Regions from separate parts of the Proteus mirabilis HI4320 genome, predicted to be linked through region 2. Evidence: predicted binding sites of a transcription regulator. Region 2 holds the regulator's gene; the other holds the start of a gene.
What was found. Region 2 encodes PhoB, which activates phosphate uptake and scavenging genes when phosphate is short. Its sites were predicted from a motif close to CTGTCATAAAACTGNCNNAT; they were not measured.

Region 1: ugpB (sn-glycerol-3-phosphate ABC transporter substrate-binding protein UgpB) is a predicted target of PhoB. The motif match lies at 9,081-9,100, and genes of this name have one in related genera.

Annotation. Positions count from the first base shown of each region.
Region 1 covers NC_010554.1:3,946,909-3,959,807, forward strand. The annotation lists gene rpoH (RNA polymerase sigma factor RpoH) at 1-61, shown strand, start outside; gene PMI_RS17960 (glycerate kinase) at 156-1,304, shown strand; gene panM (aspartate 1-decarboxylase autocleavage activator PanM) at 1,280-1,696, opposite strand; gene PMI_RS17970 (MFS transporter) at 1,708-2,895, opposite strand; gene PMI_RS17975 (MarR family winged helix-turn-helix transcriptional regulator) at 3,009-3,485, shown strand; gene loiP (metalloprotease LoiP) at 3,525-4,277, opposite strand; gene ugpC (sn-glycerol-3-phosphate ABC transporter ATP-binding protein UgpC) at 4,767-5,861, opposite strand; gene ugpE (sn-glycerol-3-phosphate ABC transporter permease UgpE) at 5,863-6,711, opposite strand; gene ugpA (sn-glycerol-3-phosphate ABC transporter permease UgpA) at 6,711-7,595, opposite strand; gene ugpB (sn-glycerol-3-phosphate ABC transporter substrate-binding protein UgpB) at 7,663-8,967, opposite strand; gene PMI_RS18005 (glycerophosphoryl diester phosphodiesterase) at 9,143-9,859, shown strand; gene PMI_RS18010 (cyanate transporter) at 9,922-11,118, opposite strand; gene PMI_RS18015 (hypothetical protein) at 11,406-12,371, shown strand; gene PMI_RS19175 (DUF1240 domain-containing protein) at 12,485-12,688, shown strand; gene fis (DNA-binding transcriptional regulator Fis) at 12,729-12,899, opposite strand, start outside.
Region 2 covers NC_010554.1:68,454-81,352, reverse strand. The annotation lists gene phoR (phosphate regulon sensor histidine kinase PhoR) at 404-1,696, opposite strand; gene phoB (phosphate regulon transcriptional regulator PhoB) at 1,720-2,409, opposite strand; gene sbcD (exonuclease subunit SbcD) at 2,631-3,863, shown strand; gene PMI_RS00240 (SbcC/MukB-like Walker B domain-containing protein) at 3,860-7,585, shown strand; gene PMI_RS00235 (nitroreductase family protein) at 7,715-8,314, shown strand; gene PMI_RS00230 (bifunctional metallophosphatase/5'-nucleotidase) at 8,627-10,249, opposite strand; gene PMI_RS00225 (ribonuclease T2 family protein) at 10,268-11,044, opposite strand; gene PMI_RS00220 (bifunctional 2',3'-cyclic-nucleotide 2'-phosphodiesterase/3'-nucleotidase) at 11,127-12,899, opposite strand, start outside.

The DNA of each region.
Region 1 (12,899 bases), 190 kb from region 2:
GCGAGTTCGCCAGTTAGAAAAAAATGCGATGAAAAAATTGCGTTTAGCGATTGAAGATTAATCACATTTTAAAGCCAATCCAACCTCTCTGATTGTAGAGTATGATATAAAAGCGATATTGATATATCGCTTTTTTTATACGCGGAGAACATGACGTGAAAGAGATAAAAATAGTTATCGCCCCAGATCCTTTTAAAGAGAGCTTAAGTGCCAAAGAGGTGGCAGAGGCGATTAAACAAGGCTTTTCACGTTATTTACCTGATGCTGATTATTGTTGTATTCCTATGGCCGACGGCGGTGAAGGTACAGTAACGTCATTAGTTGATGCTACCCATGGTCGTTTTATCACAACGCCAGTTTGTGATCCATTAGGTAAACAGGTAACAGCCACTTGGGGAGTGTTAGGCGATAATACTACTGCCGTGATTGAAATGGCACAGGCATCAGGTCTTCATCTTATCCCTTCATCTCAACGCAATCCCAATTTAACGACGAGTTATGGTACCGGCGAGTTAATTTGTGCCGCACTAGATTTGGGGGTTAAAAAGATCATTTTAGGCTTAGGAGGAAGTGCCACAAATGACGGCGGTGCAGGTATGATGCAAGCGCTCGGTCTTGGTCTTAAAGATAAGTCTGGAACATCTTTGCCTTTTGGTGGACATGCATTAAGTCAACTTCATTCTATAGATATCAATCAACTACATCCAAAACTTGCCTCTGTTGATATAGAGATCGCCTGTGATGTAACTAATCCATTATGTGGCGAATTGGGGGCTTCAAAAGTCTTTGGCCCGCAAAAAGGGGCGACAGAACAAGATATTGCGCAACTGGATAGCGCACTACACCATTTTGGTACTTATCTTGAGAAAATGACACAACGCACTCTTATCAATATTGCAGGAAGTGGTGCAGCAGGAGGATTGGCTCTGCCTTTGCTGGCATTTACGCAAGCAACACTTTCATCAGGTATTGATTTGGTTGCTAACGCTGTTGAATTAGAAAAACAGTTAATCGATGCAGATTTGGTCATAACTGGCGAAGGGCGAATGGACAGCCAATCAGCGCAAGGTAAAACCCCGATAGGTGTTGCTAAATTAGCTAAAAAATACCATCGCCCAGTGATTGCGTTAGTTGGTGGTTATTTACCGGATTATGATGTGGTTCATCAGCAGGGTATTGATGCGGTTTTCTCTATCATGCCTGGTGTTGCCACTTTACAACAAGCCTTTGATAATGCTAAGCAAAACTTACAGGAAACCGCTTATAATATAGCGAGGCTTTATGCTTTATCATTGCATAAATAATCATAAGTATCAGCCTGTAATGAAGTAGTAAAATGATGATGCGCTAAAAAAGCCTGTGCTACAGGATCGTTGATTTGCCCTGTTTTCAATAAAGCTTGCCAATGTGTAATGGTTGGATTTTTTTCAAGGCATTGTGTTAGTAAGTAATGCCCAACACCACGACGACGAGTCACTTCTCTTACCATAAAATCACTGATAAGCGCTGTTTTTGCTTGGTATTTTATACGACAAGCCGCTAGTAATCGCCCGTTAAAACGGGCGACAAAAAGAGCATGCTCTGTGGTGATTGGTGCAGTGAGTGCCATTTGGTACTCACTATCTTGCCAAATTTTCCCTAAATCTATTTTATCTTGTGCTGAAAGCTGCGGCAGTTTTTCAATGGTTAGTTTCATCAAATGTCCTGTTAGTCGATGGTTTGTCGTTGCTGTTTTAATGTGGAAAGTAGCGTTTTGATGGCAAAACACAATGCCAAACTTGTTAAGATCACACAAGAATAAAAGACATATTGATAATGATTATCGGTGACAAAATAGCTTGCGACCATAGGCCCTGCAGCCATACCACAGTAGCGGATAAAATTATAAATACCCATTGCCGTTGCTCTTACTGAACTAAAGTGGCTGGTTATTAAGGTCGTGTGTGTAGGCATAGTTAATCCTAAAGAGAGACCATATAACACCGTTAATATTAACATTATTGGTAATGAGATTTGCCAAAATAGGGCAAATAACGACAACATGGCAAGGTTTATACATGAAGTTATGATCACACCATATTCAGCGCTAAACAAATGACAAACCTTACGGTAAAGGTAACTGCCTAACACCAGTGCAATGGACATAGGAACATAAAGCCCACCAATTTCACTGCTATTTAAGTGATAAAGGTGAAAAGCAATTAAAGGTAAAAATACTAATAGGCAGAAGTAGTTATAAAACACCATAAAACTTATCACAAAAACAGATTTACCCTCTGGGGCGGCGAGCACTTGTCGCATAGCAGATAAGCTTTTAACGGACTGTTTTTGTTCTGGGCGAGTTTCAGGTAAATAAAATAGATGGGCAATCAGCAAAACAAGTCCCACCATACTTAAGAAAACAAAAATACTTTGGTAGTGATAATGTTGTGCTAAATAGCCGCCTAATAAAGGACCACTCGCTGGTGCTAATGCTAGCAACATTTGGTAACTTCCCATTGCTTTAGCACGCTCATTCCCTTGATAGAGATCGCCTAAAATAGTTGCTGCGACAACAGGGATGGCAGCGATACCTATGGCTTGGATCACTCGTCCAAAAATTAATAGGTTAATAGAATTAGCCCATATACAAATAAGTGCGCCGATAATTGAAATCGTTAACCCACTGAGCAAAATAGGTTTTCTGCCCCATTTGTCAATCAATGAACCATAACATAACTGCATAACAGCCATAGCAAAAGTGAAAGCTGATACCGTAAGGTTAACCAGTGATAATGTGGTATTAAATTGCTGCTGGATCAATGGCAGCACAGGAGTATAAATATTTTGTGCTAGAGAGCCTAATAAAGCGCTAAAGCAAACAAGGTAAAACAGACTACGGATTGATAATTTCATTATATTGCCTCTTAGTTTTGTTTCCATGGAAACAAAATAGATAATAGCGATATTTTGATTGATGTAAATAGTTTTGGTATTATTTTTTAAAATATTTTTTCCAAGGAAACAAAATGACAAAACAGCAAGTAACCACACAGGAATTGCTTAATGGTTTAAGTGAATTGTTGCACTTAAAAGAAGCGAATAATGATGAAGGTCATAAGAAAGTATTAGCAGAGAAGGGGTTAGAAAATTATTCACTCACAGAGCTTCATGTGATCCATTGTATTGGTGAAGAGAGTATGCGTAACCTCACAACGATCAGTGATTATATGGCAATGACACGTGGGGCCGTCTCAAAAATTTGTCGTCGCTTACAGAGTAAAGGCGCTATTGAGAAAATAAAATTAGCGGATAACCAAAAAGAGATATTTTTTATTTTAACTACTGAAGGGGAAAAGCTGTTTCACACTCATGAATTGTTACATCAACAATCTCAGGCAAAATGGATAACCTTATTTGAACAGTATGATCAAAATGAAAGGCGGGCAATTAAACGCTTTTTAGCTGATGTTGCAAATCGTTTTCGCCACAAGAAAAAAGCATAAAGAAAACCCCCATATGGTTAAATATAGGGGCGATAAAGTTTATTTTTTATCTTCGGCAATGCGGTTACGAATATTGTCAGCACGCTCTTTTGATGGTGGGTGAGAATCAAACATGCTTGAATCACTACCACCTAATTTAGCTAATTTTTCAAAGCCAGTCACTAAGCCTGAAGTATTGACACCGCGTTTTTTCAGCAGATCGTAAGAGAAGTTATCAGCTTGTGTTTCTTGGTGTTGAGAGAACTGGGCATTAACCAGTTTTTCACCCATTTCTGCTAACTGGGAACTACTTAATTGTGCTGCTACTCCCCCCGCTGAAGAGGCTGCGGTACGTGCCGCAACGGTGGCATGTGCTACTTGGATTGCTTTACGTGTATGGCCTAATGCTACATGTCCCATTTCATGACCCAATACACCTTCCACTTCGTTGTCAGTCATGATGTCCATTAAACCGCTATAAACACGCACACAGCCGTTTGCCATCGCCCATGCATTGACATCTTTAGTGAGATAAACTTTATAGTTTACTGGAGTACCATTAACTTCATTACCTAACGCTTTCGCGATATTATTTAAGCGTTTAGTGTAGTTACTATTTGCAGGTGCAATTTTGTTTTTAGCATCCATTTCTTTACATGCATCATTAGTTAGCGCTTTGACATCGTCATCACTTAATGTTGCCGCTTGGAAAAGTTGTGTACCTGATTGCGCTAACATAGAAGTATCAAGATTTTTACAGCCAGAGAGTAATGCCGCGGATACCATCACTGTCGCAAGTAGTTTTATTTTCATTATCAATTAAGTCCTTTTCTGCTTAGCAGTTTAATATTATTAGTTGCACATTAAATGCGAGCAAAAGAATAGCAGTGCTTATCTAGTGGTGCAATATGCGGATATTCCAATTATATTATTCTACTGCTATAAAAAATTATTTTTATTATTTTAAACGCGTATTTTTCTATTTTTTAAACTTATTATATAAAATATTAAAATCCTTAATAAGTGTACTTTTATTAATGTAACTAATCATGGTTTTTAAAATGGATTTAAAGGTATTTATTGTAAAATTTTTATTAAATTTTAATATGTTGTAAATTTTTTATCATCTCTCTTTTAGCAAAGATTAATCGCAATGGATAGCATCAAAATAATCTACTTTATACATTTTAAGTGTTAAGTATATTGATGTTATGTGTGTATTCTCATCGATGAAAAAATAATAGCAATGCTAAAAACATTGCTATTAAGATTAAACTGAAAATGAATCACAGTGAGAATAAATTAAGAGACTAATCGTTCACTTAACAACATGGTAGGACGTTCAATCCGTTTTTGGGTTTGTCGATCAAAAAAATGTAGATTTTCTGGATAAATAGCAACACCTATTCTATTACCCACATTAACACCATGATCGTTTGCGGCTCGAATAACAATAGATTGTTGGTCACAAGTGGTGGCGTAAATTAAAACATCAGCCCCTAAAGCTTCAATAAAATCGACATTAGCATGAAACAGTGGATTTTGTTGATTTATGAGCAAATGTTCAGGACGTAATCCTAGTTGGATCTCACCATTAGGTAATGAGTGGGCAGAAATAGCAAGATGACCATCCGCAATTTCAATAATACCGCGATTGATATGAGTGGTTAAAATATTCATCGCCGGTGATCCCATAAATGTTGCCACAAATACAGAAGCTGGGCTTTCATAAATCTCTAAGGGGGAGCCAACTTGTTCTATATGACCTTGGTTTAGTACTACTAATTTATCCGCCAAGGTCATGGCTTCCACTTGATCATGAGTGACATAAACAGAAGTAGTGGCTAATTTTTGCTGCAGCTTTTTGATTTCAAGACGCATTTGTACGCGTAGTTTGGCATCAAGGTTAGAGAGCGGTTCATCAAATAAGAAGACTTTGGGATCACGGACAATCGCTCTGCCCATGGCAACGCGTTGGCGTTGTCCACCAGAAAGCTCTTTAGGTTTTCTATCCAGTAAATGGCTTATTTCTAGCATATGAGCAGCGCGATCGACTCGGGCTATGATTTCAGCTTTGGGGATTTTTCGATTACGCAAACCATACGCCATATTGTCATAGACAGACATATGTGGGTAGAGGGCATAATTTTGAAAAACCATCGCAATATCTCGCTCACTAGGCTCATGTTCATTTACGCGTCGATTATCAATCAGTAAATCGCCATCTGTGATGGTTTCTAATCCCGCTATCATGCGCAGTAGTGTTGATTTTCCACAACCACTAGGCCCTACTAAAACCACCATTTCGCCTTGCTCAATAGAGAGATTGAGCGTGGAAATTGCTTGATAACCATTAGGATAACGTTTTTCTAAATTAGTCAGTGTTACGGTAGTCATATTATTTCTCCGTATCAACAAAGCCTTTAACAAAGGCTCTTTGCATCAAAATGACGATAAAGACAGGTGGCAACATTGCAATTAAAGTGGTTGCCATAATTTTGTTCCACTCAATCACGCCATCAGATACGGCCACCATCTGTTTGATGCCCATGACAATGGTGTAGTACTGAGTATCTGTGGTGATAAGCATTGGCCAAAGATATTGATTCCAGCCATAGATAAAGGTGATAACAAAAAGTGCGGCAATATTGGTACGGGATAAAGGCAATAAAATAGTAAAGAAAAATTTTATTGGCCCTGCACCATCAATTTTGGCCGCTTCAATCAGCTCTGGGGTGATAGTAAGAAAAAATTGGCGAAACAAAAATGTAGCCGTTGCACTCGCAATCAGTGGAATGGTCAGTCCTGCATAGGAGTTCAACATATTAAGATTTGTCACTACCTCAAAGGTCGGCATGATCCGCACTTCGACGGGGAGCATCAAGGTAAAGAAGATTGTCCAAAAAGCCAGCATTCTGCCAGGAAAACGAAAGAACACCACGGCGTAAGCGGAGGCAATAGAGATAACCAATTTACCAATAGTGATCACTAGCGCCATAACTAAAGAGTTCAATAGCATACCATTAATGGTAATTGCACTATTTTGAGTCGTTCCCGCTGATGAAAAGAGCGTTTTAAAAACCTCGATACCCTCCTGACCAAACCAAAGAGGCGAGCCTGTGGCAAATTCGGTATTTTGGTGGGTAGTCGCAACAACAGCGATCCATACCGGAAATGCTACAGAAAGAATGCCAACAATCAGAATAAGATGGCAAAAAGCGTGGAAGAGAGGTCTACGTTCAACCATTAGTAAGCCACCTTTTTCTCAACATAACGAAATTGAATAATGGTCAATATGGCAACAATCAACATTAAAATAACCGATTGTGCCGCTGATGAGCCTAAATCTAATCCAACAAATCCATCGTTATACACTTTATAAACTAATGTTGAGGTGCTATTACCGGGGCCACCTTGGGTCATGGCATGAATGATGGGAAAGGTGTCAAAAAAGGCGTAGGCAAAATTCACCACCAATAAGAAAAAAGTTGTCGGCGAAATTAATGGCAAACTAATGGTAATAAAACGTTTAATTGGACCACTGCCATCAATGGCTGCTGCTTCTAGCAACGATTTAGGCACAGATTGTAACGCGGCAAGAAAAAACAGAAAGTTATAGCTTATCTGTTTCCATGTGGCGGTTAAAATCACCATCCACATTGCATGAGATGTATTTAAGACCGGATCCCAATTGATACCGATTTTGTTTAATACTCGGCTTAATACACCAATGGTAGGATCGAGCATAAACAACCAGAGAAAACCTGCGATAACAGGAGCAATAGCATAAGGAGCGATAAGTATTGTGCGGTAAAACAATTTACCCCGTAATATTTGCTCAGCAATACCCGCTAAAATAACCGCAGATAACATTGAAAGTAATACAACACTGGTACTAAAAATAAGCGTGGTGATTAAGCTGTCAAAATAATAATTATCATTAAATAAGCGCTGAAAATTTTCTAAACCAACAAATTCACTACTAAGGCCAAAAGCATCTTCTAACTGAAAAGATTGCAACAATGCTTGTCCAGCCGGCCAAATAAAGAAAACTAAAGTAATGGCTAATTGAGGGAAGATCAGCGCGATAGGTAACCATTTTTGTTTAAAGTAAACGGATTGGGAAGCCATACTGTATCCAGAGATCTGACAAAATAACAGGCGAACACTTATTGATGTTCGCCGAATACCAAATACCTTACTGAGTGCGTTCAAATCGGCGTAGTTGTTCATTTCCCCGTTTAACCGCATTATCCAAGGCGGCTTGAGCGCTCTGTTTGCCTGACCACACTTTTTCTAATTCTTCATCGACGATTTCTCGCGTTTGTAAAAAGTTACCAAAGCGCAAGCCTTTTGAGTTTGCTGTAGAGTCAGAGGTGGTCATTTGTAAAATAGCCGTATCAGCACCAGGATTTTGCTGATAGAACCCCTGTTGTTGTGTTAATGCATAAGCTGCTTTCGTCACAGGTAAATAACCGGTTGCTTGATGCCAATCTGCTTGTACTTCAGGGCTAGAAAGATAGGTAAAGAATTTAGCGACACCGTTATATTCAGCATCAGGGCGACCTGCCATTACCCATAATGAGGCACCTCCGATAATGCTATTAGCAGGTTTATCAACTAAAGTATCGTCATAAGGCAATTGGCTAACACCAATATCAATGCCTTTCATATTCTCTTTAATACCCGCAAAGCCTGCAGATGACTCCATCACCATGGCGCATTCTTGAGTATAAAATAGCGGCATAGCATCAGATTGGCGGCCACCATATTTAAAAATACCGGATTTAGACCAATCCGCCATGCGTTGGATATGAGTAACAAACGGTGCCTGATTAAATAAAAATGAGGTATCAGTCCCATCAAAGCCGTTATTTTTGGTGGCGATAGGTAAGTTATTACGAGCGCCAAAATTCTCTATTTGGGTCCATGATTGCCAAGTGGTGGTAAAACCACATTTCACGCCAGCATCAAGTAGTTTCTGAGAGACAGCCCCCATCTCTTTCCATGTTTTAGGAGGTTGCTCTATGCCTGCTTGTTTAAATAGTGCTTTGTTGTAATAAAGCACAGGCGTTGAGCTATTAAAAGGTAGAGATATCATCTTACCATCGCTGGTGGTGTAATAAGCGGTAACTGTCGAGAGGTAGCTATTAGGATCAAATGGCTCGTTGGTTTTTTCCATTAATTGGTAAACAGGAAAAACGGCTTTTTTAGCTCCCATCATACTTGCTGTTCCCACCTCAAACACTTGAACAATCGCAGGTTGGTTTTTGGCTCGAAATGCAGCAACAGCGCTGGTCATCGTTTCTGGATAAGTCCCTTTATAGACAGGTTTGATCACATATTCTGATTGGCTGGCATTAAAGTCTGAGGCAATTTGATTGACTTTTTGACCTAAGGCGCCCCCCATAGCATGCCACCACTCTATTTCGGTTTTTGCGTAGGTTGGTGAAGTAAATAATGCTATTGCTATGGCAAGCGTACTGAAGGATTTAATCGACATGCAAAATTTCCTTTTTATTTAAATACGAAAGGCGCAATCTAATTTAAGAAATACCCTAAGCGTTCTTTATGACAAATGGGTGACAATTAAATGAAGATATGTTGATGGTGTGACTGTCAAATTGCTGTCATAAATGGTTGTCATGATGGCGATATCAACGAATAAGGAGAGAAAGATGAAAATAGCCGCTCATAGAGGATTTTCTGGAAAGGCACCTGAAAACACATTAGCTGCATTTAAAATGGCAATTGATTTTGGGTGTGAATGGATTGAAACCGATGTGCAATTAACGGCAGATCATGTACCTGTACTGATCCATGACAAGACGGTTAATCGTTGCACGAATGGACAAGGTGCGGTGCGCTTTCATAGTTTGGATGATTTACACCGTCTTGATGCAGGCAGTTGGTTTAGTTCACTTTATCAAGGGGAAAAAATTCCCACACTAAGACAAGGTTTGCAGTTGATAAAGCGCTCAGGCACTAAGCTCAATATCGAACTTAAAACATGGCCTGATGATGATGTAGAGCGCTTATGTTTAGCGGTATCTGAAATGATAAAAAGCGCAGATATCCCTAACGAACAAATCCTGTTTTCCTCTTTCGATACTCATGCATTAATGGTGATGAAACGTTATCTGCCCGCCATTCGTCGAGGACAGCTATGGGATGATATTCCTGATAATGCACTAGAAACTTTACAAGCTATAGAGGGGTTTAGCGTGCATTGTAATTATCAATATTTAACGCAGCAACAAGCGGCTATGTTGAAACAAGCAGGCTATGAAATTTATTGCTATACCCCCAATGATCCTAAAGAAGTGAAAGATTTTGAAGCATGGGGAGTCGATATGTTGATCACTGATGTCCCAGATATTTATCAACAGAATTAATGTGCTTTTTATAAGGTATCTGAGTGAATGACACAGATGCCTTATAATGCTTATTTTTATCACTAATCTGTCAATATATGGCTAGTAGGATAGGCCTTATTATAATTATGAGGATTTAACCGTGCAAATAATCCCATAGTTAATATCACTAAGACAGCATGAAAAGCCCAAGCATAGGTAAAACTACCATCATCTTGTTGTAGCCATACTGCGATCAGTGGCCCAAAAGAGGCAATAATAAATCCGCCACCTTGCATCAAGGCTGATAGTGCTCCTGCGTGTAATGGATGAGGAACATGATCTAATGCGGCAATCATCATCATTGAGAAACAACCACCCAACCCACAGCCTAAAAAGATACTCCATAGATAAGGGGCGCTCATTGGCATTGTCATCAGCGCTAAAAATCCAATAAGTTGGCTTGTCAGTGTTAAAAGTAGCCAAAAACGGCGATCATGATTTTTGGCAGCAAGAAATGGAATAATTAATGCTGCTGATGCTTGAAAGAGTGACAAAATAGCAACTAATGAGCCACTTTGTGCACTTGGCATACCTAATGATTGATAGAAGGGAGCTAACCATGCCACCATCGAAGCGTAACCGGCATTAACAAAGCCAAATCCAACAATTAATAAGGCTGTTCTTGGTCGCCAAATCAATGTATTAAGTGGCAGTTTATTGGTTTCGGAAATATTCTTTTTAATTGATAGCGTAATAGCAACTAATGCGACGCTCGCGGGTAACGCAAACCAAGCAAGAGCCTGTTGCCAATTGCCATCAGATGCCGTAAGAACAGGGGATAACTGAGCACCTAATGCACCTCCTCCCATTAGCATGGCTGAGTAGAGACCCATCATAATGGGAGTTTTCTGTCCAAACCACGCTTTGATGATGCCAGGGAAAACCGCTTGGATATAAGCGACACTTAAACCACAAAATAGAGCAGTAATAAGTAACTGATCACCATCAGAAACATAGGCACGAGAAAACGATGCTAATAATAAGATAAGCATCGCAACTTGTAGCCCTCTACGAGCTTGAATATAAGGTTGTAAAAAGGGCACAACCAAAGCACCGACTCCCATTAAAATCATGGGTAATAACGTGAGTAATGAGACTTGGCTATAGCTCATGCCTGTTGAAGCAATAATATTGTCAATAACAGGGCCAGGCCCGGTTAAAAAAGGGCGTAAATTTATTCCTACTAAAATGATAGTAAGGACAATCTGCCACATATTTTTTCGTGGTAAGGCTGTCATAGTAATTCCCTGATAAACATCAAATTTGTCTATTGTATAGACAAAGTTTGTCTAAAAAAATGCTAATAGTAAAGATAAAGTATCATTGTTTTCAGTTAAGGTTAGCATTATTAACAGAATATAGAACTCTAATCTGAAGATGATATTTTCCCGAATTTGCTCTATCAGTTGTTTCCTAAGTAAATTTATCTAAATGATATTTGGTTTCTTTTATATTAATATTAGCAGGAAGGTGTAAACTGGTTTATTATTTTATACCGAAAAATATAAATAACTAAGGTAAGTTAATGTTGAGTATGGAAAAAATTAAGCAACCCTATTGGCCAGCATTAAAATTGATATTAAGTTCACTTATTGTTTTTAGTTTCTATTTGAAACAAAGCCATACCCCTGACTTTTCATTACTGATTAATATATTTGATTTAACATTAATTCCTATGTTTGTTTTTATTATCGGGTTTATTACTAAAAATGGGACATGGAAAAGTTGGCGTGATAATTTATTGGCTGCCTTAGTGATTTATGCGACTTTCCAAACTATTGATATGATCCCTCTTTATTATTCAGGGCAATTTGACCTTAATACTTACCTTCTTTTTCCTCAAAATGGTGTGTGGTTTTTTCTTGCTACACCTATTTGGCAAGCTTTTTTCCTATTGTTACCTTCATACATCAGACATCATAAACCAATATTATTCTCTCTTCTGCTTGTCAGTATTTTGCTATCGTTGTTAACTAAAGGCTATGAAACTAAACTATCCACTTTCTTGGCTATAATACAATATTTTCCATTTTTTATTATCGCTTATTTAGTAGACCAACAAACTATTGCTAAATTGAGAAGTCAATCTTCTGTGGTTATTGCTTTAATAAGTTTATTATCAATATTTATACTTTATTATCAATCTAATATCAATTATATTATTCTAACAAAATTAGAAGGGAGTCTATTTTTTGCAAAATTAATTATATATATTATCTCTTTATTGATAAGTTTTATTTTAAGCGCAGGGATTATTTACCTTGCACCAACCACTCAAAAATACGCTTCTCTTGCCAATAATGCGTTAGGTGTTTATTTAATTCATCCAATTATTTGTTTTATCCTTTTACAAGGCATAATCTTTTTTCAGTTATCTCTTACATTACCGATGGTTTTTGCACTCATCATTATCACGATTAGCCTAGCACTATTATTGGCATCAATTAAGCTTATTCATTGGTTTATTAGCCCAACTTTTAATATCCGATAGCTTAGTCAACATGAGTGGAGAAGAATGCCATTAATTTTTCTCCACTAAGAATAAAATCGTATGTTCACTATTAATTTGTTTTATTTATATAAATCAATTATTTTATGTCTTTAATGACATTTAATAAATTAATAATGCGATATTTAGTCTATTTAGGACTTGCCGGTGTATTGCTCAGTTTTCCTATCTCATTTGTAGTAAATATCTTTCTTCTTGATGAAGGATATAAAACGTGTGATAAAATTTCGTGGCTATCACCCACTACATATGTAAAAGAATTATCGTTTTGCAATAACAAAAAAGCCCTTAACAAATAATGAAAAGGGCTTTTTAATTCAATGTATTATACGACTTCTATTAATTCATGCCGTATTTTTTCAGTTTCTTACGCAGTGTGCCACGGTTAATGCCCATCATTTGCGCAGCACGTGTTTGGTTACCACGGGTGTATTGCATCACCATGTCCAACAATGGCTGTTCAACTTCAGCCAATACCAGCTCATATAAGTCATTAACATCTTGACCGTT
Region 2 (12,899 bases):
TGATGGGTTATTCAGAATAATATTTAAGAATAACCATTTTACACAGAGCAATTACATATTAAATAGAAAAAAGCGCCGATAACTGCTCACAAGTAAAACTTTTATAATGAAAAAAGGCAATAGCTGATCTAAAAAGCAGAATAATCATCTAAAGTATTTTTTCAGGCCAGTGATAACTGTTATATATCGCCAATTATCCCCGATATGATTTGTATATTTTTTACTCACCAAACAGCAATCTAGCCATCAATTAAAGTTCCCATTAATTAATAATATTAAAATTTAACGCTACGATATTAGATTTTATTGATATTGATTTGATGGGTATATGACAAAAATACCTTTATCACCTCTTTTAAAAATAGGTAATAAAGGTACTAATAAAATAAGGATAAAAACGAAATTATTTTTTTTCTGTTAACAATGTTTGCGGCATGATAAAAGAAAAAGTGCTTCCTACACCGACTTTACTTTCAATATTCAGTATTGAGTGATGATGTTGTAAGGACTTTTTGACAATCGCCAATCCAAGCCCTGTACCACCTGTGTGGCGGGAGCGCGCTTTATCTACACGATAAAAACGTTCGGTTAAGCGCGTTAAATGTTCAGCACTGATACCCGGCCCATTATCTGACACACTAAACAACATACCTTGTGGTACTTTTTTCCAACTCACGCGAATAGTCGTACCCTCAGGGGTATGATTTATGGCGTTATAGACAAGGTTAGATACGGCACTACGCAATTGCTCTTCATTACCACGAACAGCCCATTTATGGTCAATATCAAAGATGATATTTTGTTGTTCTTGGCTTAATGAGTGCGCGTCATGCTCAAGCACGCTTAATAGCGCAGGCATATCGACAACCGTGTTCAAATCAATATGAGGCGCAGATTCAATACGTGAAAGCTGTAACAGTTGTTGTACTAATAAGTCCATACGCTTTGCTTGCTCTTGCATGGTCTTAATCACTTTATGTTCAGCCGGGTTTTCTGCGGTATTCTCTTCCATCATCTCAAGATAGCCTTGAATAACCGTTAAAGGTGTTCTTAATTCATGGCTCACATTAGCAAAAAAATCACGTCGCGAATTTTCTAACTTATTCTTCTCGGTCACATCGCGAGCAACCATTAAACGTTGATCATCCGCATAAGGCATCACCCGAAATTCAACAATAGCACCATTATTTAATGCAATAGTTAAAGGGCGGCTAAAATCGGCGACGGTGAAATAATGTAAAAAATCGGGATAGCGCAATAAATTAAAAATATTTTGTCCATTATCATCAGGCCAACGAAAGCCTAGAAGATGCTGAGCAAGACTATTACACCAAAAGATATTTCCTTCATTAGTGATCATCACAACGGCATCTGGTAGGCTCTCCGCCCCGCTACGAAAACGCTTAATTAAATCACCTAATTCTCGACGGCGTTTACGGTTACGTTGCTGTGTTTGTCGTATACCATAAAAAATAGGCTCCCAGCCCCCTTTCCCTTCTGGGGGTAATACTGATCTATCGAGCCATAACCATTTAGATAATTTCATTAAATTATAGGCGTGCCATATCAAGGCACTCAGTAATGAGACCACGAGCAACCAAGGAAGGTGGCCGATAAATAGTGATAATACAAAGGCAGGTAAACAAAATAGAAATAGCCCCCACACGAGGGCTTTCCATGAGAGTCGTTCTAACACCAGTTAATTACTCCCTTATCAACTCAAAATCGAGCAGAGAAACGATATCCCGTTCCTCGTACCGTTTGTATCATTCGGTCATGGCCATCTTGCTCTATAGCTTTACGCAATCGACGAATATGTACATCGACAGTACGATCTTCGACATAAACATTGGTGCCCCAAACATAGTTTAGCAACTGCTCTCGGCTATATACACGTTCGGGATGGGTCATAAAAAAGTGGAGAAGTTTAAATTCGGTAGGCCCCATATCAATGGGTTTATCTTGACTGGTAACTCGATGTGAAACAGGATCAAGACTTAATCCATTAAATTCAATCACATCTTCTGCCGACATCGGTGACAATCGTCGTAAAATAGCCTTTACCCGAGCCACCAGCTCTTTAGGCGAAAAAGGTTTAATCACATAGTCATCTGCGCCTGTTTCGAGACCTTTGACTTTATCTTCTTCTTCCCCTTTTGCTGTTAGCATAATAATAGGAATATCACGGGTATTATTTTCACGCTTCATCTGTTTAATCACTTGGATACCCGAGCCTCCGGGGATCATCCAATCTAATAAAACCAGATCAGGGTAAGGGTCAATCAGAAAACTCAATGCAGTATCATAGTCCTCAGCTTCAATAGGCTGAAAACCATTTTGCTCTAATACAAAACAGATCATCTCTCGAATTGCGGTTTCATCTTCAACAACAAGAATACGCCTTGCCATACTCTATCCTGTGTTATTTATATAGAGGGTCATAATGATTATGAGGCACTTTTATGACAGATTTATGACTGACTATGACAATACTGGAATACAGTGTCATTGTTAAGGTAAATAAGGCTAAAATTGGTGTGATTTCACTCAAAATACGTAGCTCATAGGTGGATTTTCACTAAAAAAGTAAGGTGCGCTATACTGACGGCAGTTAACATTAAGGGATAGCAATGCGGATTATTCACACCTCAGATTGGCATTTAGGACAATATTTTTTTACAAAAACTCGCGCCCAAGAGCACCAACAATTTCTCGATTGGCTATTAGCGCAAATCCGTGAACAACAAGTTGATGCAGTTATTGTTGCAGGGGATATCTTTGATACTGGCTCCCCCCCCAGTTATGCCCGAGAGCTTTATAATCGATTTGTCGTCGCAATAAGAGATACTCAGTGCCAACTGATTATTTTAGGGGGTAATCATGATTCTGTGGCAACGCTAAATGAATCTAAATCACTGTTAGCGTGTTTAAATACCACCGTCATTGCTAATGTTCACACTGAAACCCCACAAGCCCCTATTATTCTTTATCAAAAAAATCACACACCTGGAGCATTACTTTGTGCAATCCCCTATTTACGCCCTAGAGATATGATAAATAGCAAAAGTGGGCAATCGGGAGCAGACAAACAGGGCGCTTTAAAAGAAGCGATCGCAGATTATTATCAACGCCAATATCAAGCCGCGCTCGACTTACGAAAACAACTCAATGTTAACATCCCTATCATTGCCACAGGGCATCTGACAACGATTGGCGCCAGTGTTAGCGATTCGGTACGTGAAATTTATATCGGCACATTAGAAGCCTTTAACGCAACCCTATTTCCTCCATTTGACTATATCGCCCTTGGTCATATTCATCGCCCACAGCGCGTCAATAAATCGGGTCATATTCGCTACAGTGGTTCACCTATTCCATTAAGTTTTGATGAAAGTGCACAACAGAAAAGTGTTTGTCTTATCGATTTTGAGCAAGATAAGTTAGCGGAAATGACACTATTACCCATCCCTGAGTTTCAGCTATTACGCACTCTTTCAGGCTCGTTACAAGAAATTGCCACACAACTCGAAAAGTTAGCAACACAATATAATGAAATGGATACCACGATTTGGCTAGATATTGAAGTTTCAACTCAAGATTATCTCAGTGATATTCAAACCCGTATTCAAGAGCTAACTCAATCGCCACTCTTTGAAGTGATCGTATTAAGAAGAGCGAGAAAACAACGTCAAGCACTGATGCAAAATGAGAAAGAAACCCTAACTGAACTGACTGTATATGATGTATTTGAAAGGCGCTTAGCTCAACACCAGTTTGAAACCGAGGAAGACAAAATACGGTTAACCACACTCTTTAAGCAAGCGGTTGAAATGGCAGAGCAAGAGGATAACAACGCACGATGAAAATCTTAAGTCTGCGCTTTAAAAACATTAACTCACTCAAAGGCGAATGGAAAATTAACTTTGATCAAGAGCCTTTTGTTAGCAATGGACTATTTGCCATTACAGGCCCGACAGGTGCGGGTAAAACCACGCTCTTAGATGCAATTAGTTTAGCGTTATATCACAGAACGCCACGCTTAGATAAAGTAACCCAATCTCAAAATGAATTAATGACTCGTCACACTGCAGAATGTTTAGCTGAAGTGGAATTTGAAGTTAAAGGGGTTGCCTATCGGGCATTTTGGGAACAACGTCGTGCGAATTATAAAGAAGAGGGAAACTTACAAGCCCCACAGGCTGAGTTAGCAAAAATTAATCGTTTAGGCGGTGAAGATAAAGTTTTAGCCAATAAAATTAGCCAAGTAAAAGAAAAAATAATCTCGATCACCGGATTAGATTTCGATCGCTTCACTAAATCCATGTTGTTATCACAAGGGCAATTTGCTGCATTTCTCAACGCTGATGACAAATCTCGTGCAGAGCTACTTGAAGAGCTTACTGGTACAGATATCTATCGCCATATTTCACAAACAATTTTTAAACATTGGCGCGAAGAAGAGCAGGCTTTAAACACGCTAAAACAACAAGCTCAAATGATGGCATTATTGGATGCAACAACACGCCAAGAGCTATTAACACAACAAGCCAATATTCAAACACAAATAACAAGGTTACAAAAAGAGCAACAGGAATACCAAGTTGCTAAGCAATGGCAAGAAAAAGCGCTAGAAATTCAGCAACAACAACAATCAGCCCAAGCGGGACTCTATGAGGCTCAACAGGCATTAATTATTGCTCAACCCGATATTCAACGCTTAGAAAAAAATGAGCCAGCAGAAAAAATTCGCCCTCTTTATGATGAAAAAAATCGTCGTCTTACAGAGCAAAACTATTTAGCAACACAGTTAACAAGCTTAAAAACAGAAAAACAGGCTATTGAACAACAAAGCCTACCTATCAATAAAAAATTGGCAGCCTTTCATGAACAATTAAAAACGCATCATGAGAAAAAACAGCACACTTTACAGTTAATTCGTGAGAAGGTACTGCCTTTAGATAATCAATTGGTGCTGTTACAACAAGAAATTAGTACTAATAACCAACACAAGCATAAATTAGAAAAAATATGCGCTGAATATCTGCAACATTCTCAGTTAGCCGAGAAAAAATTAATCACCACACAACAACAAGTTAATCAATTAAATAACGACTTAACACAACACGCCTATCATGCACAACTTGCGGAAAATCTACCCTTATGGCAACACTATTTTCAGCAATATAATGAAATATCAAACCAATATCTTGCCAACCAAAAACGAGAAACAGCAGAGCAGGAAAAAGTCATAAGTTTGGAAAAAGCATTACAACAAGCTACCCAAACATTAGCCACCCAACAAGAGCAACTTAATTTACAGCAACAGCAACTACAATCTTATCAAACACAATTGGAAGCGCGTCAAAAAGCAGACAAACCCGATGAAATAAAACCGCGATTACAACAAATTAATCTGCAAAAAAATGCATTGGCAAAAATTATAAATTTACACACTCAATTACAACGTAATGGCAAAGAGCAGCAACATTATCAAACTACATTGAGTGAAAATCAGCAAAAAATAGCGACTCTAACCCAAACGATTGCAGAAAATGATCTGGCACTAAAAGAGAAAGCACAACATCTTAAAGATTTAAATGACAACTATCTTTTGCTACAAAAAGTCGCCGAATATGAGCAAGAGCGTGCACGTTTACTGAAAGATAAACCTTGCCCTCTATGTGGCTCAACACAGCATCCTTATGTAGAAACCTATCATGACATCAAACCAGATGAGACAAAGCTACGTTTAGAAGCATTACAACAGCAGGTGCATTCACTCACCATCACCTTAGCCGAACAGCGAACCCAACTGGTAAACTATGGCTCACAAAATAGCACCTTGAGTGACAATATCGCTCAGTTAACCCAAGAGAATAGCGTACTGACCCAACAGTGGCAGACGTTAGCACAAGCACACCATTTACCGTTAGTTGATGATGCAGATAACTTACTGACATTAGAACAATCATTAAATCAGCAAGAGCTTATTCTCACAGAAAAACTTGACAGTTATCAGCAATTAGAAGCCCAAACACATCAAAAGAATACGCATTTTCTCAATGCAAAAGAGCAATTTAATCAACAACAACAATCGGTTAAGCAACAGCAAAATGATTTAGATTATTTGCAAAAAACAATCAAAACCTATCAGCAACAAAGCGAGCACTTGCACCAACAGCAACAACAATTAGCACAACATATTCAGTCAGCGATTGAAAAACAAGGCTATACACTCCCTGAATTTGAGCAGTTCACGCCATGGTTGGCAGCTCGTCAACAAGAGCACCAGCAATATCAAAGTCAGTTAAAAGAGCTTCAGCTATTACAACAAAGCCTACGTGAACAGCAAGTGACGCAAAATGAAAAAAAACGTTATTTAGCAGAAAAACAGGCTGAACTTGAGGCGCTATTAGCAAAATTAAGCCAACAACAGCACCAACAAACACAATGGCAGGATCAACGACAAGCCTTATTTGGTTCACAATCTGTAGAGCAGGTACGTAGTGAACTTGATAAACATAGCCAATTTTTACAAACCCAGATTGAGCAATATACTCAAGAAAAAAACCAACTCGAAAACCGACTTAATCAATTAATTGGCCAATATCAAGAGAATGAAAAAGCCCTACAACGAGCAATAACACAAGCACAACAAGCCACTGAACACTATCAACACGCGTTAAAAGAGAGTCTTTTTGCCGATGAAAATGACTTTTTAGCCTCTCTATTATCGGTAGAGGAAAGAACACGTCTACAAGAGCAGCAAAAACAGCGACTTGATAAACTTTTACAAGAAAAAACGCGCCTTGAGACTCAAGAAAAAGCCTATCAACAACATTTATTACAACAACCATTACTCTCAACCCAATGTACTGCTGAGCAATGTAATATCCATTTAGACGACTTAGCAAAGCAACACAAAGCGTTGCAAGAAACACTATTTAGTCTGCAAATACAATTACGCCAAGATGATGAAAAACGGATAGAGCAACAAACACTATTAGCGCAAATAGCCAAACAGCAAGCGCATTATGATGATTGGAGTTATTTAAATGAGTTAGTTGGCTCTGCATCTGGTGATAAATTTAGTCGCTTTGCCCAAGGGTTAACCCTCGACCATCTTATCTATCTGGCTAATCGTCGCTTAGAAAAACTACATGGTCGTTACTTTTTACAACGCAAAACGACAGGTAGCCTTGAATTACAGATTGCCGATACATGGCAAGCAGATGCTCTACGCGATACACGTACACTTTCTGGTGGAGAGAGTTTTTTAGTCAGCTTATCCCTTGCCTTAGCGTTATCTGATTTAGTCAGTAATAAGACGCAAATTGAGTCACTCTTTTTAGATGAAGGCTTTGGCACCCTCGATCCTGATACACTAGATATTGCTTTAGATGCCTTAGATAGCCTTAATGCTTCTGGCAAAATTATTGGTGTGATCAGTCATGTTGAAGCGATGAAAGAGCGTATTCCGGTACAAATAAAAGTGAAAAAAGCGGGGGGTTTAGGAATAAGTCAGCTAGCACCTGAGTTTAGATATGGTAATAAGAGCAATGAAAATCAATCAGTTAAAGACTAGCTCTAATAATTTGATGTAAGTGGTTAAAATTTTTAGATATCAATAAATCACCCACAGCGTCTATAGTATGTGCATAGATTAGCTCAGGCTAAACAGCTTTAAACGCTTATATTTATCAAGGAGATAAGCATGTCTAACGCATTCACAGAATTAATGAAAAAACGTAGAACAATTTATCATTTAGGTAATCAACTGCCTATTAGCGAAGACAGAGTTGCTACGATCATCAAAGAAGCGGTTAAAGAAAGCCCTAGCGCATTTAACTCACAAACTTCTCGTGTTGTTGTTTTATTTGGTGAACAACACCAGAAACTATGGAATATCGTTAAAGATACTCTGAAAAAATTAGTCCCTGCGGATGCATTTAGCGCAACAGAAGCCAAAATTAATAGCTTTGCTGCCGGTGCAGGCTCCATCCTTTATTTTGAAGATACTGATATCGTTAAAGGGCTTCAAGAGCAGTTCCCACTGTATGCTGAAAACTTTCCTATTTGGTCAGAGCAAGCCAGTGGTATGGCTCAGCTTTCTGTCTGGACTGCCCTTGCGGCTGAAAATGTAGGGGCATCACTGCAACACTACAATCCAATTATTGATGATGAAGTTCACGCAACTTGGGATATTCCTCGCCATTGGAAATTAAGAGCACAAATGGTCTTTGGCTCTATCGAACAAGAAGCAAGTGAGAAAAATTATATTGAAGATGACGCTCGTTTTAAAATCTTCAAATAATAGACTTTAATATAGACATCTGATCCAAATACCCTCTTTTTATTTTCATTCCTTGCCCACAGCCTCTGTGGGCTTTTTTTTGCCCACGACAAATAACAAAGGGAGCAATAAAAATTTTCATGAGAGCCTATATGTAATAAATACAGTTCCAGCTTATTGGCACCCCATGAGTAAAAAAACATAAAAAAAGAGCAAAGTGCGTAATGAATACAAAGGTAGGGATGGACCCTTTGTGTTCAACACTTTGCTCTCTTTATTTAGTTACGCACCTCTCGTAAGAGGTGCTATTTTCACAAGGCGTATGAAAATATGTTATTTACGAGTAATGTTGTTCGCTTTTGGTTGAGCAATAGGTGACTGCTCAGCAAAGTATTTCACTACTGCATCAACATCTGGCACGCTGTAAACCGGATCTTTACCTTCTTTCAGTACAGAGAAGTTACTACCACCTGTTGCTAAGTATTCATTTGCAACTACACGGTAATTCGCTTTCATATCCACAGGCTTACCATCAATACGCATTGATTCAACAATCACACGTTGTCCAACAGGTGCTTTGCTGTCCCATGTATATTGGAAATTACCCGATACCGCTAATACTTGTGGACGTGAACGATCCCACTGTTGCTCTAATAAGCGTTTGATCTGCTCACCCGTTAATGTTTGTGTTAACAGTACATTAGAGAATGGTTGTACGGTATAAATAGCGTTATAAGAAACATCACCACCCGTCATATCAGCACGAATACCACCACTGTTCATTAAGGCGATTTGTGCGCCACCCATATCTTTTGGTTTTGCCGTATATAAATGGGCATCAGCAATAACTTGACCTAGACCCGATTCGCCCGCATCGTTAGTTTGCTTGGTTAAGTTACCTTCTAGTTTACCAATAATACGGTTCGCTAATGGTGTAGCAATTTTCTCGTAAGCTTCTAACAGTTTAGTGACAGCAGGATCTTTTTCATATTTGCGGTTATCAACCCAAATATTACGCGCTTCTACATCAACAACATCTTTCGTTGTTTTATCTAATTTCAGGTCGATACGCGTTAACATGGCGCCATTAGATTGTGCAGAAGTCACTGATCTACCGTTAATAGTACAGTTATAAGCTTGGTGAGTATGACCCGTTACAACAAAGTCAACCGCTGGATCTAATTGTTCAACCACACCAAGTACTTTACCTGTAATACCATTACATGCGTTGATATTTACTGGACCACCATCACGGCGCTGTGCAGCACCTTCGTGGATCAGAACACCAATCGCCTGTACACCTTGAGCTTGTAACTTAGGCACTAAAGCGTTGATTGTTTTTGCTTCATTGTGGAAGCTTAAACCTTCAGTTCCTTTTGGTGTCACGATAGCCGCAGTACCTTCTAAAGTTAAACCAATAAAGGCAACCGGAATACCATTGAACTCTTTAATCACATATTCAGGGAATAACGTTTTACCTGTTTCGTTAACAGTCACGTTAGCCGCTAAATATTGGAAATCAGCACCTTTAAATTCAGTAGGACCTTGACAACCTGTAACTGGATGGCAACCACCGTTTTGCTTACGCAGTAACTCACCCATACCTTTATCAAATTCGTGGTTACCCACTGAAGTTGCTTCTAAACCTGCTAATGACAGCGCTTCAATAGTTGGCTCATCATGGAACATTGAAGATAACAGTGGGCTAGCACCAACCATATCACCGGCAGCTACCACAATATTATTTGGGTTATCTTTTTTCAGCTCTTTGACCAGCGTAGCCATATGCTCAATACCACCAGGCTTGTTTGGACCTGGTGCTTTTAATGCACCATGGAAGTCATTGAGTGCAATCACTCGGACATCAACGACGTTCGCTTCGTCATAATTTTTAGCACAACCTGCTAATAAGACGGAGCTTACTGCAAGGGCTACGAGTTTATATTTATGGTTCATTTAAGTTTTATCCCTAGATCAATATTCACGTTTCGGACAATCAATCACTTCGAAATCTTTGCTATAACAAATATAGAATTCATCTCGATTAATTTGAATTTCTTTATCCTTCAATGATGGATTATTTTCTTTTAAGAACTTAATCAATTCACTATTTGAAGGGCGGCCTTCTGGTAACACTAATGCGTCAAATAACGCTTGTTGCTGACCAAAGAATGCTTCTGGCGTATCAAAGGCACAAACGCCATGTTTTTCCCATTCACCTTGCAATAAGTCGATACCCGGTGATGAACATAAGTAAGGTTTAATCGCTGAGTATTCTAATGGTGGTAAATCCCCTTTACATAAACGAGGATGCTTGCGTATGTCTTTCCAGTCACGGCATTCATCCCATGATTTACCATCGCAGGTTTCAGCCCATAGCCCATGAACAATCCAGCCAAATTTATTATCTGAGAAACACTGGATTTCAAATTTATCGAATTCGCGTTTAGCACGCTCTTTTTCGTTATCGTTATTTAAACGCTTAATATTATTTTTTTTATAATCACAAAAAGCCGGTGAGTAATTAATGGCTAATTTAAAGTAATCTGTTGATGCTTTACTATTTTGACCATAACGATCATTTGTCGCAATATAGTCATAATTGGCAGTAGGTACATCAGGTAAAATACAAGATACGCCTTCAACTAATTTTGCTTGCGGTTTTAATGGTTGTTTAACTTCAGGTGCTTGTGTCACACAACCCGCTAAAATAACAGCTAAAATAGCAGGTAATAGCTTTATAAAGCGCATAAAATCCCCTTAAAGAGCAATAACTGCACTCTTTCACGCCAAAACATGAGAACGACCTGCCCGAATGGACAGGTCTATAAGATTATTTCTTCTCAGTTAGGTCGATTTTGTAAATTGCAAAACCGATATCGTCATTTTCCACAAAGGTCATTGGATACTGAGCAAAATCTTTAATAAAGTTAGCGGCTTTTTCACTTGGTGAAGTTTCAAAGCGAACATCTAATTGTTTATCTGTCTTGATCGGTAAGAAAGACCAATTATTCGCAGCTTTTGTTGCAACTTCGCCATTTTCTTTCGTTTGCTTAGCAATATAAGAAGCTAAGATTGCACGGTTTTCATCTGGTGATGCAAAGGCGATATTGCTTTCACCTGTACCCGCAAATTTACCACCGTATCCACGATAGTTATTGGTTGCAATTAAGAAAGTTGCTTTAGGATCGATAGGTTTGCCTTGGTAAGTGACATTTTTGATACGGTTTGCATCTTTATTGACAACTTGGCAATCAACGTCATATTTAGCAGGCTGAGTTAAATCAACTTTATACTCTACGCCACTGATAGTGTCGAAGTTATAAGTACGGAAACCATCCCAGTTGATTAAGTATTGTGGTTTAGTTGAGTTAGGATCAACTTGGTTCCACATACCCGCTGAACATTCTAACCACTCAACAACATCTGCACCGGTTGCTTTTACAACCACTAATGTATTTGGATACAGATATAAGTCTGCTGCGTTACGGAATGTTAAGTCACCCTTTTCTACTTCAACGAAGTCTGCAGGTGCATTTTTACGTCCGCCGGCTTTAAATGGTGCTGCTGCACCTAATACTGGCAGGCCGTCTAAGTTCGGATCACCTTGAATAAAGTGTTTAGTATAATCAACCTGTGCATCGTTAACGATTTGTACCGTTGGATCACTTTGTACTAAAGCTAAGAAGCTATACATATTAGCTGACGCTTTACCAATATGTTTTCCGACGAAATCACGAGTACCTTGGTGCGCTTTTTCAATGATTTGCGCTAACTCGGCATCACGTTCAACTAATGCTTTTTTGTTTGCTTTATCAAAGATAGGACGCGCTTCACCCGTTGCTTGGGTCATCACCCATTTGCCGCTGTCGTTATTGATAACCATATCGACAACACCTAAGTGATCACCCCATTGGCCAGGCATTACTGCTGGAACACCATTTACAGTGCCTTTAGCAACATCAACACCTTTAATGCCTTCAAATTCTTTACTTGGGAATACGCCGTGAGCATGACCAAACATAATAGCGTTAATGCCATCAACTTCACTCAGATAATAGACTGAGTTTTCAGCCATAGCTTTATAAGGTTCAGAAGAGAAACCAGAGTGAGGGATAGCCACAATCAGATCCGCACCCTCTTTTTTCATTTGAGGAACGAATTTTTTCGCTGTTTCTGTAATATCATTGACAACGACTTTTCCATCCAGATTGGCTTTATCCCAGATTAAAATCTGTGGTGGTACAAAGCCGATATAACCAATCTTGATAGTGTGCTCTTTGCCATCACGATCTTTTACTGGTGTATCAACAATGATATAAGGTGTGAAATAGTTTTTGCCTGTTTTCGCATCCATGATATTGGCATTGATATATGGGAATTCAGCGCCCGCAATGGCTTTTTTCAGGTAATCTAAACCATAGTTAAATTCATGATTACCAAAGTTACCTACGGTATACCCCATGGTATTCATTAACTGGTGCGCTGGATGAGCTTCCCCTTTCTCTAAGCCTTTAGCTGCTTGATAGTCAGCCAGTGGACTACCTTGGATCAAGTCACCGTTATCCACTAAAATCGCATTGGTTGCTTCAGCTTTCGCGGCTTT